DNA from 2 places in the Stenotrophomonas sp. KH_052 genome. Region 1 is predicted to be linked to the other one. Evidence: riboswitches for the same ligand, from Rfam matches in the RefSeq annotation. Region 1 holds a riboswitch; the other holds the start of a gene.

Region 1 (4,305 bases):
AGCCCAGAGCTGCTCTGGGTTTTGAACTTGCTCTTGCTTGAAAGAAAAGCGGTGCAGCCGCAGGCTGCAAAACTCCCTCAATCCTGATCGTGCGCGCGCGCAGCCTCCGCCTGGGTCTCTTCCTGCGCCGCCATCTCGCGCGCGATCCATGCGTCGATCATGTGCCGCTGGCGCTGCGCCTGCCGCCGCTCGCGGGTGTACTCCTGGTCCAGTACCCGGTACAGCGACACCATCACCAGCACCATCAGCAGCGCGAATGGCAACGCCGCAATCGTGATCATGCCCTGCAGCGCATCCAGGCCACCGGCGAGCAGCAATGCGGCTGCGATCAATGCCACCGCGATGCCCCAGGCCAGCTTGCGCTTCAACGGAGGATCGCCTGCCTCGTCAGTGGACATGCTGGCCAGCACCAGCACCGCTGAATCGGCTGATGTCACGAAGAAGATCATCAGCAGCACCAGTGCGATGCAGGAAAGCAGCAAGGGCAGCGGCATGCTGTCAAACAGGGTGAACAGCACCGTCTCATAGCCGTTGCCCAGCGCCTGCACCAGGTCGGCGTGGCCGAAGATCTGCGCCCACAGTGCAGTACCACCAAACACCGCGAACCAGAAGAAGCCCAGCACCGTCGGTGCCAGCACGACGCCGATGACGAACTCGCGGACGCTGCGCCCACGCGAGATGCGCGCGATGAACGAGCCGACGAACGGCGCCCAGGAAATCCACCACGCCCAGTAGAAGATGGTCCAGTCCGCTACCCATGTGCTGCCCGAGAACGGCGACATGCGCAGGCTCATCGTCACCAGTTGGTTGAGGTACGACCCCAGAGTGGTGGTGAACGTATCGAAGATGAATCCGGTCGGGCCCAGCACCAGTACGGTGGCCGCAAGAAGCGCGGCCAGCGCAAGGTTGAAGTTGGACAGCCACTTCACCCCGCGCTCGACACCGCTGGCGGTGGAGGCCATGTACAGCACGAACGCGATGGCGATGATGGTCAGCTGCAGTGGCACACCCGCGTGCAGGCCGAACACGCGTTCCATGCCGGCAGCGATCTGGATGGTGCCGAAGCCCAGCGTGGTGGCAACGCCAATCGCGGTGGCCACGACCGCGGCGATGTTGACCACGCGTCCGATCCAGCCACGATGGTGGCGGCCGATGATCGGTTGCAGCATGTCACTGACCAGTCCACGGCCATTGCGGTTGAACTGGAACCAGGCCATCGCCAGGCCGATCAGCGCGTAGATTGCCCATGGATGCAGGCCCCAATGGAAGAACGCATAGCGCATCGAAGCCCGCGCCGCGTCCATGCTCTGCGGTGCAAGGCCTTCCGGAGGCTTGGTGAAGTGGGAAATCGGCTCGGCGGCGCCCCAGAACACCAGGCCGATGCCCATGCCGGCGGCGAACAGCATCGACATCCAGCTGGCGCGCGAGAACTCCGGCTCGGCATCTTCACCGCCGATGCGCAGGTTGCCGAAGCGACCGAATGCCAGGTACATCAGGAAAGTCAGCGCCAGGAACACGACCAGAAGATAGAGCCAGCCGACACTGCGGATGACATCGGCGAGTACCGACTGAACGACGGTATTGAACGGGCCGGGCGCGAAGCCAGCCAGCAGCACCAGCAGCAGAACGAGTGCGATGGAAACGCGAAACACCATGAAGGAGCTTCTCCGATCAAGGGATTGAGGGGAGCGAGCAGAGCTTGCTGCGAGGGGGCCGGCGGCATGCAGCACGAACCGGGCAGGAGCCGCGAAGGCGGCAAAGGAAACATCGGCCGCAGCGGCACGATGCGCGTGCACGTTACTGAATGCGATGTCACGGTTCTGTTAATGCCGATGGAGCAGCGCCACGCCATGCATGGATGAACGGCCATGAGCTGCAGTGCGTTCTATGCTTTAATGCACGGCAAGAAGCGGGGGTACCGCGGCCATGTGGCCACGGTTGAGACAGTCCCTTGGAACCTGATCCGGCTCATACCGGCGTAGGGAAGCTTTGCAGTGCAGCCATGCCCGGACTCCGCCCAAGGACCGTCCGGATGCGGCCGCAGTGCGCCGCCGCTTCGTCCCTGACCTTCCTGGACGATGCCCGATGAACGCACAGCTCTCCGCCCTGCAGCAACAGGCCCAGCAACTCTCTGAATCCGTGACCCGGCCCATTCCCGGTTCGCGCAAGATCCACGTGCCCGGTTCACGCCCGGATCTGCAGGTGCCGATGCGCGAGATCGCGCTGACCCGCACGCCGACCTTGTTCGGCGGAGAAGAGAATGCACCGGTGACCGTTTACGACACGTCGGGCCCGTACACCGACCCGGAGGTGCGCATCGATCTGTCCGCTGGTTTGCCGGCACTGCGTCGCGGCTGGGTGGAAGAACGCGGTGATACCGAGCGGCTGGAAGGACTGAGTTCTTCGTTCGGTCGCGATCGCGAGCATGACCCGAAGCTCGATGCGGTGCGCTTCCCCGCGCGCAGCCTGCCGCGCCGTGCGCGCGCAGGTGCCAACGTCACCCAGATGCATTACGCGCGCCGCGGCATCATCACCCCGGAAATGGAATTCGTCGCGATCCGCGAGAACCAGCGGCTGGAAGCGATCCGCGATGCCGGCCTGTTGCAGCAGCATCCGGGCGAGGCGTTCGGCGCTTCGATCCAGAAGATCATCACGCCGGAGTTCGTGCGCGATGAAATCGCGCGCGGCCGTGCGGTGCTGCCCAACAACATCAACCATCCGGAAAGTGAGCCGATGATCATCGGCCGTAACTTCCTGACCAAGATCAACGCCAACATCGGCAACAGCGCGGTGTCCTCCGGCATTGCCGAAGAGGTGGAGAAGCTGGTGTGGGCGATCCGCTGGGGCGGCGACACGGTGATGGACCTGTCCACCGGCAAGCACATCCACGAGACCCGCGAGTGGATCATCCGCAACTCGCCGGTGGCGATCGGTACCGTGCCGATCTACCAGGCGCTGGAGAAAGTCGACGGCCGCGCCGAAGCACTGACCTGGGAGATCTTCCGCGACACCCTGATCGAGCAGGCCGAGCAGGGCGTGGACTACTTCACCATCCACGCCGGCGTGCTGCTGCGCTACGTGCCGCTCACCGCCAAGCGGGTCACCGGCATCGTCAGCCGCGGCGGCTCGATCATGGCCAAGTGGTGCCTGGCGCACCACAAGGAGAACTTCCTCTACACCCACTTCGAAGACATCTGCGAAATCATGAAGGCCTACGACGTGACCTTCTCGCTGGGTGATGGGCTGCGCCCGGGCTGCATCGCCGATGCCAACGACGCCGCGCAGTTCGGTGAGCTGGAGACACTGGGCGAACTGACGAAGATCGCCTGGAGGCACGACGTGCAGACCATGATCGAAGGCCCCGGCCATGTGCCGATGCAGCTGATCAAGGAGAACATGGACAAGCAGCTGCGCGAGTGTGGTGAAGCGCCGTTCTATACGCTGGGCCCGCTGACCACCGATATCGCACCCGGCTACGACCACATCACCAGCGCGATCGGCGCGGCGATGATCGGCTGGTTCGGCACCGCCATGCTCTGCTATGTCACGCCGAAGGAGCATCTGGGCCTGCCCAACCGCCAGGACGTGCGCGACGGCATCATGGCCTATCGCATCGCCGCGCATGCGGCCGATCTGGCCAAGGGCCATCCGGGCGCGCAGGTGCGCGACAACGCGCTGAGCAAGGCGCGTTTCGAGTTCCGGTGGGAAGACCAGTTCCACCTTGGCCTGGATCCTGAGAAGGCCAAGGAGTTCCACGACGAGACACTGCCCAAGGACGCGCACAAGCTGGCCCACTTCTGTTCGATGTGCGGTCCGCACTTCTGTTCGATGAAGATCACCCAGGACGTGCGCGAGTACGCCGAGTCGGGCATGAAGGAAAGGTCGGAGGCATTCCGTGCCGCCGGTGCCGAGGTCTATCACCAGGGCTGATCCCGCCCAGGTAGCGCCGGGCCATGCCCGGCGACGTGGGGGTTCAGGACAGCCGCCGGGCATGGCCCGGCGCTACCGGAGCCTCACATCCATCCCGGCTATCCTCGCCGCATCGCCCAGGGGAAAAGGACGCCATGCCCGTTGCCGTGACCACCCGCTGGCTGGCCATCGCCCGCCGCCATCCGTCTGCATGGCTGCTGGGCGCGCAACTGCTGGCGGTAGTCCTGTATCCGGCGCTGGATGACACTGCTGGGGGGCGCGCGGCCTTGGGCATGTTCGGCATGGCGGTACTCGGCCTGGCGCTGTGGGTGGTCCAGCGCAGCCCGCTGGGCACCTGGCTGGCGCTGCTGCTGGCCATTCCCTCGGTGGTGTTCT
Region 2 (4,305 bases), 1.1 Mb from region 1:
CCATGCGTGGCCCTTTCCTTATCTGCCAGCTGAGCGGCCGGGGCCGCTTTCAGCCTTGCTTCATGCCGCCTGCCGCTAGATGAATGCGCAAGCCGCACGGTGGACCAGGCAATGTTCCGGCAATGTTGGAACGCCAGCGTGGACATCACGGCAGCCGGGGCGCCCCGCGCTCTCCCTGCCCAGCGTGGCATGCACCTCACAGGAGAACGAACATGCTCAGTACTTCCGCACTCAGCTTCCGTGGTCTGGCGATGGCCCTGGCACTGGTGGCCGGTGTCGCCGTGGTCAGCGATGCCAGCGCGATGTCGAGGAAGGACAAGCGCACCCTGGTCGGCGCCGTGGTCGGTGGCGTGGCCGGCAACCTGCTCTCCAACGGTGATCCCGCTGCCACTGTCGGCGGTGCCGTGGCCGGCGGCGCGATCGGCAACCTGACCACCTCCGACCGCCGCGACCGTCGCTACTACGACAATCGCCGTTACGACGACCGCTACGATCGCCGTTACGACCGTGGTTACTACCGCAGCGGCTACTACGACCGTGGCGACGACCGTCGCTGGCAGCGCGAGCGCTACTACGACAACCGCTACTACCACGACCGCGGTCGCCATCGCGGCTGGTAAGCAGCGCGGCATCCCCCATGCCGATGCACGGACGGGCGGGTCGATGATCCGCCCGTTTGCGTTGCGGGCGGCCATGGCGTTGAATGCGCAGCCTTGGATGTGACTTTCCCCACTGGGGCTGCGGCATGACTTCTTCCTCCCACCGCGTGCAGGGCCTCAACAACGACGAGGTTGCTGCCGACTGGCCGCCGATCAGCGCCGCAGACCTCGCGTGGCTGCGCCAGCGCTTTCCGCAGCTGGATGCGGACAGCCACCCGCACTGGCACAGTCCTCGGCCACTGTCGGCCGCTGCCATCGTCAATGGCACGCGCGGACCGGTGTTCATCAAGCGCCACCACCACAGCGTGCGCAGCGCCGCCTGCCTGGAAGAAGAACACCACTTCATCGCCCATCTCGCTGCCGCCGGCGTACCGGTTGTGCAGGTGCTGGCGGCAACCGATGGCCACACCGCGGTCGAGCACGGCGAATGGACCTTCGAGCTGCATGCCGTGGGCGTGGGCGAGGACCTGTACCGCGATGCCGCGTCGTGGTCGTTGCTGACCGATGTCGCGCAGGCCCGCGAAGCCGGCCGCATGCTGGCCGAGCTGCACCGTGCCGCCGCCAGCTATCACGCGCCACAGCGCAGTACCCATCTGCTGGTTGCACGCGACGACCTCATCCGCGCCAACGATCCGATCGCGGCCATCAAGGCGGGGCTGCACGAGCGCCCCGGGCTGGCCCGCTATCTCGCGCGCATTCCCTGGGAAGCGCAGCTGCAGCGCGACGTGCTGCCGTGGCACACCGGCCTGGCCGAACGCCTGCGCGACGAACCGCGACTATGGGCGCACAACGACTGGCATGTCTCCAACCTGCTGTGGCGCAACGGACAGGTCAGCACCGTGCTGGATTTCGGCCTGGCCTCGCCCACCAGCGCCCTGTTCGACCTCGCCACCGCGATCGAGCGCAACGCAGTGGCGTGGCTGGAACTGGAGCGCGGCATGGAGGCGGTGCGCATCGATGTCGCGCTGGCCCTGATCGACGGCTACCGCAAGGTGCTGCCATTGTCGGCAGCACGCGTGCAGCTGCTGGCCGACCTGCTGCCGATGGTGCATTTCGACTTCGCACTATCCGAAGTGGAGTATTTCGAAGGCATCACCGGCTCCACCGCAAACGCGGATGTGGCCTGGCAGCCGTTCATGCTGGGGCACCCGGCGTGGTTCCACAGCGCGCCGGGACAGGCACTGCTGCAGGCGTTGCGCGCAGCGGCGTGACCCGGGTGGCGCACCGTCCGGGTCAGATCCCTTTCCTGCGGAAAGGGATCTGACCCCGCAGCCTGAAGAGCACCCACTCGCAAATCCGTACCATTTGTAGTGAAATGGTCACCTGAAGCGGGGGTGCCTGGATCTGCCAGGCTGAGAGAGTCCCTTGGAACCTGATCCGGTTTGCACCGGCGTAGGGAGCTTTGAGCCGCAGCCACACCCCCGTCATGGGCCGGTGCACCTGCGCGCCGTCGCTTCGTCTCCCTTGTTGTCCGAAGACGAACCGAATGAACCGCTGCCTGCGCCCCACCCTGCTCTCCCTCGCCCTCTGCGCCGCGCTGCCGCTGCATGCCAGCGAGGCCGATGCATCTCCCGATGCGGCTGCCACTGGTGCCGAACGCTCGCCGACCGAACTGGCGGCAGTGCGCGTGCAGGCCGGCAAGCCGAAGGCCGATACCTCGCGCGTGAACGCCTTCGGTGGTGGTTCCTGGAAGGAGATGCCGGCGTCGGTGAACGTGCTTGAGCGCGACTACCTCGACCGCCGCCAGCTGCGTTCGCTGTCCGAGCTGGCCAGCAACGATGCCTCGCTGGGCGATGCGTACGCGCCGGTCGGCTACTACCAGAACATCGCCATCCGCGGCTTCGCACTGGACGCCGCCACCGGCTACCGCTTCAACGGCCTGTCCATCGCCGGCGAACAGCGCCTGGCGCTGGAGAACGTGCAGTCGGTTGAGATCCTCAAGGGTGAAGCTGGCCTGGCTGCAGGCGTGATGGCACCCGGCGGCATCATCAACTACATCGGCAAGCGACCGGCCGAAGTGCGCACGGTCACCCTCGGCACCGATTCGGAAGGCTCGCGCTACGCCGCCGTCGATGTCGGCCACTGGATCACCCCGCGTTTCGGCCTGCGCCTGAATGCCGCATGGGATGCCAGCAATTCCTATGTCGAGCACGCCGATGGCCGTCGCAACTTCTATTCGCTGGCCGCCGACTGGCTGATCGGCGAACGCGGCAAGCTGGAAGTGGATGCCAACTACCAGACCAGTTCGCAGCGCTCGGTGTCGGGCTACCAGCTGCTGGGCGCGCGCGAGCTGCCGCACGGCGTGGATCGCGAATTCCTGCTCGGCTACCAGCCGTGGCAGCGCCCGGTGGATATCGCCAGCACCAACATCACCGCGTTGCACACCTACGACTTCAACGATGCCTGGCAGTCGCGCGTCTCGGTCGGCCACAGCCGCTCGGTGATCGATGACAACGTCGCCTTCGCCTATGGCTGCTACTACGCCACGCAGTGCGCCGATGGCAGCGTGCCGGGCAACTACTTCGCGCCCAATGGCGACTACGACGTCTACGACTACCGCAGCCCGGACGACACCCGCCGCAACCAGCAGGCCCGTGCCGAGCTGCGTGGCCGCTTCGAGACCGGCAGCGTCGGCCACCAGCTGACCCTCGGTGCCGATTACTTCCGCCGCACCGTGGACAAGCGCCCGAGCGTCAACGAGTACGTCGGCACCAGCAACATCCACGATGCGCAGGTGCCGGTGTTCGAACCGTCGCCGAAGATGCCCGGCCCCTCCGCACGACGCCTGGACAGCCGCCAGACCGCGTTCTTCGCGCTGGACCGGATGAGCTTCGGTGATGACTGGCAGTGGCTGGCCGGCGGCCGCTTCGTGCGCCTGGACGAGCGTGCCTACGACAAGCGTGGTACCCCGCAGCGGCACAGCCGCCTGTCGCGTTTCCTGCCGCAGACCGCCGTGGTGTGGAAGGCCACCGATCAGCTCAATGCCTATGCCAGCTATGTGCGCGGCATCTCGCTGGGCCAGGAAGCGCCGTTCTGGACCAGCAATGCCGACACCTTCCTGCCATCGGTGCAGTCGCGCCAGCTGGAAGTGGGCGTGAAGTACGTGCCGGTCGAGGCGCTGACGCTGGGCGCAGCCGTGTTCCGCATCTCGCAGCCGTACCAGTACGCCAAGCCGGACAGCAGCGACGTCGGCTACACCTTCGTCGAGGAAGGCACGCAGACCCACACCGGCCTGGAGCTGACTGCCAACGGGCAGCTGACAGACGCGCTGCAGATCGTGGCCAGCGCCAGCGTGCTGCAGGCGCGCGCGCGCGACACCGGCACCCCGGCCTATGAAGGCCATCAGTTGGTGAATGTGCCAAAGGTGCGCGCCAGCGTGCACGTGGCCTATGCGCTCCCGTTCGTGCAGGGCCTGGATGTGACCGGCGGCTGGCGCTATGCCGGTGCCAACGTGGCACGCGCCGACGGTGGTGTACGCGCACCGGACTACTCGGTGTTCGATGCCGGCCTGCGCTTCCAGCACCGCCTGCACGAACGTGCGGTGACCTGGAACCTGTCGGTGGATAACGTGTTCAACCGCTTCTACTGGCGCGATACCGGCAGCAGTGGTGGTGACTACTACCTGTTCCCCGGCGCACCGCGACAG

Evidence for each region. A riboswitch is a leader RNA that binds a small molecule or an ion and turns the genes downstream of it on or off. The one in region 1 is predicted to bind thiamine pyrophosphate.
Region 2: it holds a riboswitch for thiamine pyrophosphate, as region 1 does, so the genes downstream of both, AC3ITW_RS00720 (TonB-dependent siderophore receptor) here and thiC (phosphomethylpyrimidine synthase ThiC) in region 1, are expected to answer to the same signal.

What each region holds. Positions count from the first base shown of each region.
Region 1 covers NZ_CM174475.1:3,954,588-3,958,892, reverse strand. The annotation lists gene AC3ITW_RS18150 (BCCT family transporter) at 78-1,655, opposite strand; gene AC3ITW_RS18145 (hypothetical protein) at 1,722-1,862, shown strand; TPP riboswitch at 1,902-2,003, shown strand; gene thiC (phosphomethylpyrimidine synthase ThiC) at 2,086-3,930, shown strand; gene AC3ITW_RS18135 (ion channel) at 4,065-4,305, shown strand, end outside.
Region 2 covers NZ_CM174475.1:175,715-180,019, reverse strand. The annotation lists gene AC3ITW_RS00730 (glycine zipper 2TM domain-containing protein) at 213-620, shown strand; gene AC3ITW_RS00725 (phosphotransferase enzyme family protein) at 746-1,870, shown strand; TPP riboswitch at 1,980-2,075, shown strand; gene AC3ITW_RS00720 (TonB-dependent siderophore receptor) at 2,146-4,305, shown strand, end outside.